2 linked regions of the Pseudovibrio sp. M1P-2-3 genome follow. The main gene of each other region encodes a partner of the protein of the gene in region 2 in a complex. Links are inferred from orthologs where the notes say so. Each region holds a gene or a part of one and is shown on either strand. Other genes may lie near its edges.

Region 1 (4,702 bases), 1.6 Mb from region 2 along the record:
ACCCGTCGTTTGTCTGACGAAGAATATTGAGCCTTGCAGCGGCTGTCTTACTAAGAGGGGGTTTAAAGAGAAGCAGGCAGGTAGAGGCAGCGCTGCCTCTGCCTACGCGTCCCCTTAACTGGTGTAGTTGTGCAAGGCCAAAGCGCTCAGCGTGTTCTATCACAATTATGGTTGCGTCAGGAATATCAACCCCCACCTCAATGACTGTCGTGGCGACTAACAAGCGGGCTCTGCCTTTTTTAAAGGCGTCCATCGCAGCGTGCTTTTCCTCGGCGCTTTGTCGCCCATGAACGAGGGCAACCACATCGCCAAACGCACTTTGAAGGTCCGTAAATCTTTCTTGCGCTGCCGCCAGATCTACTTTCTCAGAATCTTCCACCAAGGGGCATACCCAATAGACTTTCTGTCCAGCTGCGATTGCCGATTTTAATCTTTCAACGGTTTCCCCAAGTCTGTCCAGTGAGACGCTGACTGTTTTAATGGGTTGGCGGCCAACTGGTTTATCAGTTAAGCGGGAGACATCCATATCTCCAAAATATGATAGAACCAAAGTGCGGGGGATGGGGGTTGCAGTCATAACAAGGACATCAACGTCCGGTCCCTTGGCAGATAATGCAAGACGCTGATGAACCCCGAAACGATGCTGCTCATCGACAACCGCAAGACCTATATTTTTAAATTTCACTGTACTTTGGAAAAGGGCGTGGGTGCCCACAATGAGGTCAATCTCGCCTTGCTCAAGAGCTTGATTGATCTCCCGCTTCGTCTTGGCTGTATCTTTGCCGCTTAAAGCTGCGATGCGTATTCCTGCAGCTTTGCACAGCGGTTCCATGGAGGCGAAATGCTGCCTTGCTAAAATGTCTGTTGGGGCCATTAAGGCAGCTTGTGCACCATCTTCGATGACTTGCGCCATCGCCATCAAGCCAACAATTGTTTTCCCCGCCCCCACATCTCCTTGAAGAAGGCGTAGCATTCGCGCAGGCTCCCCCAAGTCCTTTGAAATCTCCAAGAAAGCCTGTTCTTGCCCTTTCGTTAAAGAGAAGGGAAGGGCTGTCAGAATTTTCTGACGCAGCAGCCCCGTCCCTTTTCTCGAAGCCCCACCCTTGTGCCGAAGTGAGTTACGAACCAGAGCCAGAGCAAGCTGGCTGGCGAGAAACTCATCATAGGCCAGACGTTGCCGCTCTGGACTGTCTTCTAGAAGCTGTTCAGGAGTTTCCGGCTTATGCAAAGACAGGAGCGCCTCTCTAAAGCTTGGAAAACCGCGACGTTTCACAAACTCTGAGTCCTGCCATTCTTCGAGGTCAGGAATAAGAGCCAGAGCAGTGACCATTGCTTTTTGGAGCATCTTGGAAGAAAGACCAGCGGTCATTGGGTAGACAGGTTCAATAAGGGGAAGTGAATGGCTGTCTGCTTCACTAACAACGTGGTCAGGGTGCACCATTTGAGTACGATTATTGAAACGCTCTACCTTTCCAGAGACCAGTCTTACCTCTCCAACGGGAAGAATTTTCTCCAGATAATCCCGTCGGGCATGAAAGAAGGTAATTTCGATTTCACTGCTGTCGTCATGGGCAAGAACTTTATAGGGAGCCCGGCTATTACGCGGCGGGGCGCGGTGTGCATCTATATGCAAGCGAAGGGTCACAATTGTATCTTCTGGGCTTTCCGCGATGCTAGGTCTCAAGCTGCGATCGATGACATTGTTTGGAATATGGAACAGGAGATCAGCAATGCGAGCTTCTCGCTCAGAGTTGGCAACAAACAGATTTCCAATGGTTTTGGCAGTCTTGGGACCAATCCCGTTGAGTTGAGTAACAGGAGCAAAGAGCGGATCAAGCCGAGCTGGGCGCATAAATCTTTTCGGACCATAACGTGAACAGATACTTGATCTGTGGCATGTCTTGTTGTTTTGTGCAACGAAAGATTGGAAATGACTGACAGGTGTCTTTATACGGGCTGTGCTCCCCAGTCCTTTTTGAGCAAAATTACTGTCAAAAGTAAAGGAATTTGAAGTTATGGCCTCAATTGAACAGAGACAGGAACCATCAGCGCTGTATGAGCTGGATAATCGCCGCAAGCGTATTATTTTCCGTTGTTCCCATCGCGGTATGAAGGAAATGGATATTCTATTGGGCGGTTATGTTGAAGATCATATCTCACGGTTAAGCGAGGAACGGCTGAGTGAACTCGAAACATTGCTGCAAATCAATGACCAGGATTTATTCGCTTGGTTTGTAGGCTCCAAGCCAGTTCCAGCCGAACGTGATACCCAGCTTTTCAAAGATATTCTGAATTACCAGAACAATAAGTTTTCAGCTTAAGTAGATAGAATATCCCGAGTAAAGGATGCGTCAAGTGCAAAATAGCCCCCTCTATAATGGCGGTAATATGGTCTTCTCATCTGTGCCAGATGGCGCTGAGGCTTATGCTCTTGCAAAAGCAATAGAAGGCCATAAAGAGACGGGATTGGCTTTAACATTTATTGCACGTGATGCAACGCGGATGGCTGCCATTGCGGAGGGGGTGAGCTTCTTTGCTCCTCATGTTGAAGTTGTTCAGCTTCCTTCGTGGGACTGTCTGCCATATGATCGGGTGTCGCCCCATGCAGGTGTGGTCGCAAGGCGGTTGATGACTTTGGGTCGTCTCGCCAGAGGCATGAAATCTAAAAAGCCGGTTGTGCTTCTTACAACGGTCAACGCTGCCCTTCAAAAACTGCCTGTTCGTAAGTGGATTTCGGAGCATATTCGTGTTCTGGCTCCCGGTAACAGAGTACCACTTAAAAGTGTTATTGGTTGGCTGGAGCTAAATGGATTTTTACGCACGCCTACAGTGCGGGAAACCGGCGAATATGCGGTGCGAGGGGGGATAGTGGATCTGTTTGCGCCAGGGCGCGAAGAGCCGGTCCGGTTGGATTTCTTTGGTGATACGCTGGAATCTATCCGCACATTCGACACTGCGACCCAGATGACAGTTGCTCAAAAAAAGCGCTTGGCTTTGGTACCAATGAGTGAAGTCGTACTCGATAAGGAGAGTATATCTCGCTTCCGCAGCCGCTATGTTTCACAATTCGGGGCAGCGTCTAGGGAGGACGTACTTTACCAGTCAATATCTGAGGGACGGCGCTACGCTGGAATGGAACACTGGCTACCTCTTTTCCATGAGAAGGTGGAAACATTTTTTGATTATATTGGAGATACCCCCGTCTTGCTGGATTCGGCAGACGATGATGTGACCAAACAGCGGTTGGAACAAGTAAATGAACATTATGAAGCCCGTGAAGAGGGCTTAAATAACAAAGCACTTGCATCCGGTGTTCCCTATCTGCCGATAAAACCGGCAAGCTTATATTTAACGCAGGAAGAGTGGACTGTTACGCTGGCCGAAAGGGCAACAGCGCGCCTAAATCCTTTTTCCATTCCCCCAGGAACTGGACAAATTGTAGAGGATTTCGGAGGAAAACAGGGGCGCAACTTTGCCGCTGAACGATCAGCTGGGGATGTAAATATTTTCGAGGCGTTTACCAATCATGCCGCGCAGTTGCGCTCAGAAGGTAAGACTGTGGTCATTGCTTGCTGGAGTGAGGGGACCAGAGAGCGTTTGGCCCAAATTCTATCTGACCATGGTCTGGATCGAACTGGGTATGCCGGGAATGTCTCTGAACTGGTTCAGCTTCCAAAGGGAATGAGCGCACTGGTCATTCTTGGGCTTGAACAAGGGTTTGAAGTCGGGGATTACGCCTTTGTTGGAGAGCAGGACATTCTTGGCGATCGAATGGTTCGCCAAAAACGGCGCAAGTCGAAAAGTGCGAACGTACTCACAGAGGCCTCCAGCCTTCATGAAGGTGATCTTGTTGTTCATGCAGACCATGGTATTGGCCGGTTTCTTGGTTTGAAAACCATCGAAGCCATGGGTGCACCCCATGATTGCTTGGAATTACAATATGCAAAGGGCGATAAACTCTACCTTCCAGTTGAGAATATTGATCTCCTAACCCGTTACGGGTCGGAGGACCAAGAAGCGCAACTTGACAAGCTGGGTGGTGGCGCCTGGCAGGCCCGCAAAGCGAGAATGAAAAAACGCATTCTTGAAATTGCGGATGGTCTCATCAAAACAGCTGCAGAAAGGGAGCTGCGCTCCGCGCCTTCAATTGATGTGCCAGCTGGAACATACGATGAGTTTGCAGCCCGTTTTGTCTATGATGAAACGGATGACCAATTGAATGCTATAGAGGCCATATTCGAGGACTTGAGTTCTGGTCGCCCTATGGATCGCCTCGTTTGTGGGGATGTGGGGTTTGGCAAAACAGAAGTGGCCTTGCGGGCGGCATTTCTAGCTGCAATGTCAGGCAGGCAGGTAGCTGTTGTTGTTCCAACGACGCTACTCTCCCGCCAGCATTTTAAAACTTTTTCAGAGCGTTTCAAGGGGCTCCCGATAAACGTCAGGCAGGCTTCCCGTTTGGTTCCCTCGAAGGAGTTAAACCAAACCAAGAAGGGACTAACGGACGGCTCTGTGGATGTGGTTATTGGAACGCATGCACTCTTGGGCAAGTCTATTGAGTTTCGTGATCTTGGGCTTTTGATAATTGATGAAGAGCAGCACTTTGGGGTGAAGCATAAGGAGCGCCTTAAGGAGCTGAAAAGTGATGTTCATGTGCTAACACTCTCTGCAACGCCCATACCCCGAACACTCCAGTTGGCCCTAA
Region 2 (4,805 bases):
TAAATAATAGTTCGTCTTTGGACACATAAATTATAGAAAGTTGTTGGAGGAACACCCCACGTAAAAACACCGTTTTCCTATAAGAAAAACCGGTTTCAAATTCAAAAGCATCACTTGGAAAAACTGCGACCTCGTTTCCATTAGGATCCAGTTTGGCAATGGCGCTTGCATTGTTAATGATATAGCCCCCCTCTTCAACCACAACGTAATAAACGGTGTTGTCCTGCGAGATATAGGGCTTCCAGCGGATCATACCCTTTTGGGGCTCAGTCAGTTTCTGAGGCGGTTCAAGCCCGTTCAGGTTCACGCGCCACAGGTTCCAGCCGACATTTTCCTCCCCGCACATATGTGCAGAAATGCACCGGGACGCCACCACCAGACGCTCACCATCGGGATAAAACGTTGGATCATACCAACGGTAGCCCTTAGGCAGGTCTTTATTTTCAAACCGGTCATATTGATTGCCTTTGGCAACCACCAGACGCCCGTGAAAGCGATATTCGTTCAGCCCATCCAGAGCCAGAGCAAGTTTGTCACCTTTTGGAGAGGCACCCAGCCCAAAAATTTCGGCGGTGCGCAAATCGAGTGTTCGAGATGAAAATTGTTCATCTTGGACTGGAACTGAAACACGTGCAGGCTCATCAGATCGGGCCGGAAGAGCAACGAGAAACACGCAAAAAATATAGAAAAGTCGAGATTTAAATATAAACATGAATGGAATGAACCTTAATGCCTGTCCATTGAGATTAGACAGAGTTTAAGGAGACATCTACTTCTGGAAATGAGTGGCTTTATTCAAAGGTAAGCCCCCCAACAAAAAAGCCGCCCCAGTCTGAGGCGGCTTTCTTAATTTCAACTGCTAGAGCAATCACAGGCGGCGTTCGACCATCATCTTTTTGATCTCGGCAATAGCCTTTGCAGGGTTGAGACCCTTTGGGCAGGCCTGCGAGCAGTTCATGATTGTGTGGCAGCGGTACAGGCGGAACGGGTCTTCCAGATTGTCCAGACGCTCGCCAGTTGCCTCGTCGCGGCTGTCGATAAGCCAGCGGTAAGCCTGCAACAAGATAGCAGGGCCGAGGTAACGATCGCCATTCCACCAGTAGCTCGGGCAGGACGTGGAACAACACGCACACAAGATACACTCGTAAAGGCCGTCCAGCTTCTGGCGGTCCTCATGGGACTGCAGCCATTCCTTTTCAGGGGCTGGAGATGTTGTCTGCAACCAAGGCTCGATGGAGCGGTGCTGAGCGTAAAAACGCGTCAGGTCCGGCACCAGATCCTTCACCACAGGCATGTGCGGCAGCGGATAGATCTTCACGATCTCACCGGACACCTCGTCCTGACCTTTAGTACAGGCCAGAGTATTGGTGCCGTCGATATTCATGGCACAAGAGCCACAAATACCTTCACGGCAAGACCGGCGGAACGTCAGCGTCGGATCTATCTTATCCTTGATGTAGATAAGGGCATCCAGAACCATCGGGCCGCATTCATCCGCATCCACTTGGTAAGTGTCGATCCGCGGATTGCGCCCGTCATCGGGCGTCCAGCGGTAAACACGGTATTCGCGAAGGTTGGTCGCACCTTCCGGCTTGGGCCAAACTTTGCCCTCTCCCATGCGGGAGTTTTTCGGCAGCGTGAGCTGAACCATAGTAACTACTCCACGTTTGGCGCCTTAGTAGACGCGGGCTTTCGGTGCGATCTTCTTAGGATCAATACCACCTTGTTCAACAGTGGTAAGCGGCTCAAGAACAACCGGACGATAGCTCAAGGTCACCTTTCCATCCTCAGTGAGGTGGGAAATGGTGTGCTTGCGCCAGTTTTCATCATCACGGCCATCAAATGGACCGTCCTTGAAATCTTCACGTGCATGCGCACCGCGACTTTCTTTACGCGCTTCAGCGCCATAAACGGTCGTGATGGCGTTTGCCATGAGGTTTTCAAGTTCCAGTGTTTCCACCAGATCAGAGTTCCAAACCATTGAACGATCGGACACTTTAATGTCCTGCATTTCGCCCCAGATCGCGGAGATGCGCTCACAGCCCTGTTCAAGGCTTTCCTGCGTACGGAATACAGCAGCATCTTCTTGCATGGTGCGCTGCATTTTCTCACGCAGCTTTGCCGTCGGGGTCGAGCCGTTTGCATGGCGAATACGATCGAAGCGAGACATGATTTTCTCACAGCTGGCTTCATTCGGTGTCGGGATTTCCGCTTCGCGGTCAATCACTTCACCAGCGCGGATAGCAGCTGCTCTGCCAAACACCACCAAATCGATCAAGGAGTTGGAGCCCAGACGGTTGGCACCGTGAACAGAGGCACAACCCGCTTCACCCACAGCCATCAATCCCGGCGCAATAGCGTTCGGGTCGCTTTCAGTCGGGTTCAGCACTTCGCCCCAATAGTTGGTTGGAATGCCGCCCATGTTGTAGTGAACAGTCGGCAACACAGGGATAGGTGCTTTCGTCAGGTCCACACCGGCAAAGATGCGCGCGCTCTCGGAAATACCCGGCAGACGCTCTGCCAAAAGGTCAGGGTCAAGGTGGTCAAGATGCAGGAAGATGTGATCCTTGTTCTTACCAACACCGCGGCCTTCGCGAATTTCCATAGTCATGCAGCGGGACACCACATCGCGCGATGCAAGGTCTTTGGCTGATGGGGCATACCGCTCCATGAAGCGCTCGCCCTCGGAGTTCACAAGGTAACCACCTTCACCGCGAGCACCCTCGGTGATCAAACAGCCGGAGCCGTAAATACCGGTCGGGTGGAACTGAACGAATTCCATATCCTGCAATGGCAGACCAGCGCGGGCAATCATGCCGCCGCCGTCACCTGTACAGGTGTGGGCAGAGGTGGCAGAGAAGAATGCGCGGCCATATCCACCAGTTGCCAGAACCACCATCTTGGCGGAGAAACGGTGGATCTTACCGTCATCAAGGTTCCACGCGATCACACCCTGACACACGCCATCCTCAGACATGATCAGATCAAGCGCGAAGTACTCGATGTAGAATTCGGCATTATGCTTCAAAGACTGACCATAGAGCGTGTGCAAAATGGCGTGGCCGGTGCGGTCCGCCGCTGCACAGGTGCGCTGTACGGGGGGGCCTTCACCAAAGTTCTGCATGTGCCCGCCGAATGGGCGCTGATAAATCTTGCCTTCTTCATTGCGCGAGAACGGCACACCGTAGTGCTCCAGCTCATAAACAGCAGCAGGAGCTTCGCGGGTCAGGTATTCCATGGCATCGGTATCACCGAGCCAGTCAGAACCCTTCACAGTGTCATACATATGCCACTGCCAGCTGTCCGGCGTCATGTTTTTAAGCGATGCAGCAATACCACCCTGTGCAGCTACTGTGTGCGAGCGGGTCGGGAACACTTTGGAAATACAGGCGGTCTTCAGGCCCTGCTCTGCCATTCCAAGGGTTGCACGCAAACCAGCGCCGCCAGCACCTACAACAACAACATCAAATTTATGGTCTACAAATTCGTAGGCTTTGCCGCCCTGTGCAGCTGATGCCTGATTGGTTGATCCAGCCATCTATATCAGCCTCCGAAGGTGATTTTGAGCACGGCAACAACTGAGGCCAGTGCAATGAAAGAAGAAAAGAAGGTGTTGCCCATGAGGGCAAGAAACTTGGTGCCTTCACTGGTGATGTAATCTTCAATGATCACCTGCATGCCGAGCTTCATGTGGAAGCAGCCCACAAGGATGACCAGAAGCATCAAGGTAGAGACAATCGGATTTTGAAGGGCCTCAACGGTGGAGTTGTAATCTCCGCCCTGCAGGCAGATCACCAGAACCACGAAGAAGGAAATCAGGAAAACATTGGCAACAGCGGTAACGCGCTGACGCCAGAAATGCATTGTTCCATCTTTCGCCGATCCAAGGCCGCGAACTTTTTTAAGGGGGGTGCGCAAGTCTGACATTGGGTACCTCAGTGCACTAGAAGCCCGATGATCCATAAGATCACGGTGATGCTGACAGAACCGATGATTGTTGCTTTTGCCATCCAGTTGGCAAAAGGCAAGTCAAAACCATGGCCCATATCCCAGATAAAGTGACGAAGACCGCCCAGCATGTGGTGCACAAGCGCCCAGGTGAACCCAAAGAGCACAAGACGACCAAACCACGAGCCGTAAACGGCATTCACGGCGTCGAAATACTCAGGGCCAGCGGCGGCGGAAATAAGCCAGATGGCAAGGAACACCGTGCCAAAATAAAGTGCAGCACCGGTAATGCGGTGCAAAATTGACATCACCATCGTCAGGATTGGCTTGTAAACCTGCAGATGGGGCGACAGCGGCCTATTGGCCTTCAAGTCTGCGTTTGCCATAAAACTTTCTCCCGTTCCCTCCTTGTTTACATTTACGTTTACGTAAGCGTGAGCAAGGATGAGATATTGCGTGAAGATCTAATACCCGCAACACGCGGGTGCGTCAAAGCATCCAATGCAATTACAGCCAAAAATTGCTATCAAATATGCCAAAGTCTACTTTTTTCTCATCTTCTTTGACTTATAGGCTATAAATTGCCCAAGAAAAAGCTCCATAAATCAACAGGATAACATGAAAGTAATACTCATGTTTTACATTTTCTGAATTTTTTGTAAATTTTTCAGAGTTGAGTATAAACTTCCCAATCATGAGATAGCTTTTCCAAACTTGCATAGGTTGAAAACACCGGCATACAAATTTAAAATAGAGTCATTCCAGTTAAAGCTCGCGGACAGAGGAGGTGAAATGCACTAGCTTAGCAACTCCGTTACTCGTCTTTGTTGCCACGGCTAGCTCTCTACATGTTCGAT

What was found. Proteins that work in one complex are often made in the same cells at the same time.
Region 1: the proteins of sdhA (region 2) and P6574_RS11570 are in contact, whole or in part, in a crystal structure (PDB 6C12), measured with the Escherichia coli proteins. The link is inferred for Pseudovibrio sp. M1P-2-3 from one-to-one orthologs.

What each region holds. Positions count from the first base shown.
Region 1 is NZ_JARRCW010000001.1:2,668,588-2,673,289, reverse strand. The notes cover bases 897-3,668. They hold P6574_RS11570 (FAD assembly factor SdhE), read left to right. Parts: upstream 897-2,015; coding sequence 2,016-2,321; downstream 2,322-3,668. Other genes in these bases: mfd (transcription-repair coupling factor), read left to right, coding at 2,347-3,668; recG (ATP-dependent DNA helicase RecG), read right to left, coding at 897-1,852. Also shown: more of recG, read right to left, coding at 1-896; more of mfd, read left to right, coding at 3,669-4,702. UniProt on the Escherichia coli protein: An FAD assembly protein, which accelerates covalent attachment of the cofactor into other proteins.
Region 2 is NZ_JARRCW010000001.1:4,265,633-4,270,437, forward strand. Bases 1,108-3,982 are described here. They hold sdhA (succinate dehydrogenase flavoprotein subunit), read right to left. Parts: upstream 3,539-3,982; coding sequence 1,676-3,538; downstream 1,108-1,675. Other genes in these bases: P6574_RS18740 (succinate dehydrogenase iron-sulfur subunit), read right to left, coding at 1,108-1,651; sdhD (succinate dehydrogenase, hydrophobic membrane anchor protein), read right to left, coding at 3,544-3,927; sdhC (succinate dehydrogenase, cytochrome b556 subunit), read right to left, coding at 3,936-3,982. Outside these bases: P6574_RS18735 (TolB-like translocation protein), read right to left, coding at 1-712; more of P6574_RS18740, read right to left, coding at 869-1,107; more of sdhC, read right to left, coding at 3,983-4,334; P6574_RS18760 (glycosyltransferase family protein), read right to left, coding at 4,785-4,805. UniProt on the Escherichia coli protein: Two distinct, membrane-bound, FAD-containing enzymes are responsible for the catalysis of fumarate and succinate interconversion; the fumarate reductase is used in anaerobic growth, and the succinate dehydrogenase is used in aerobic growth.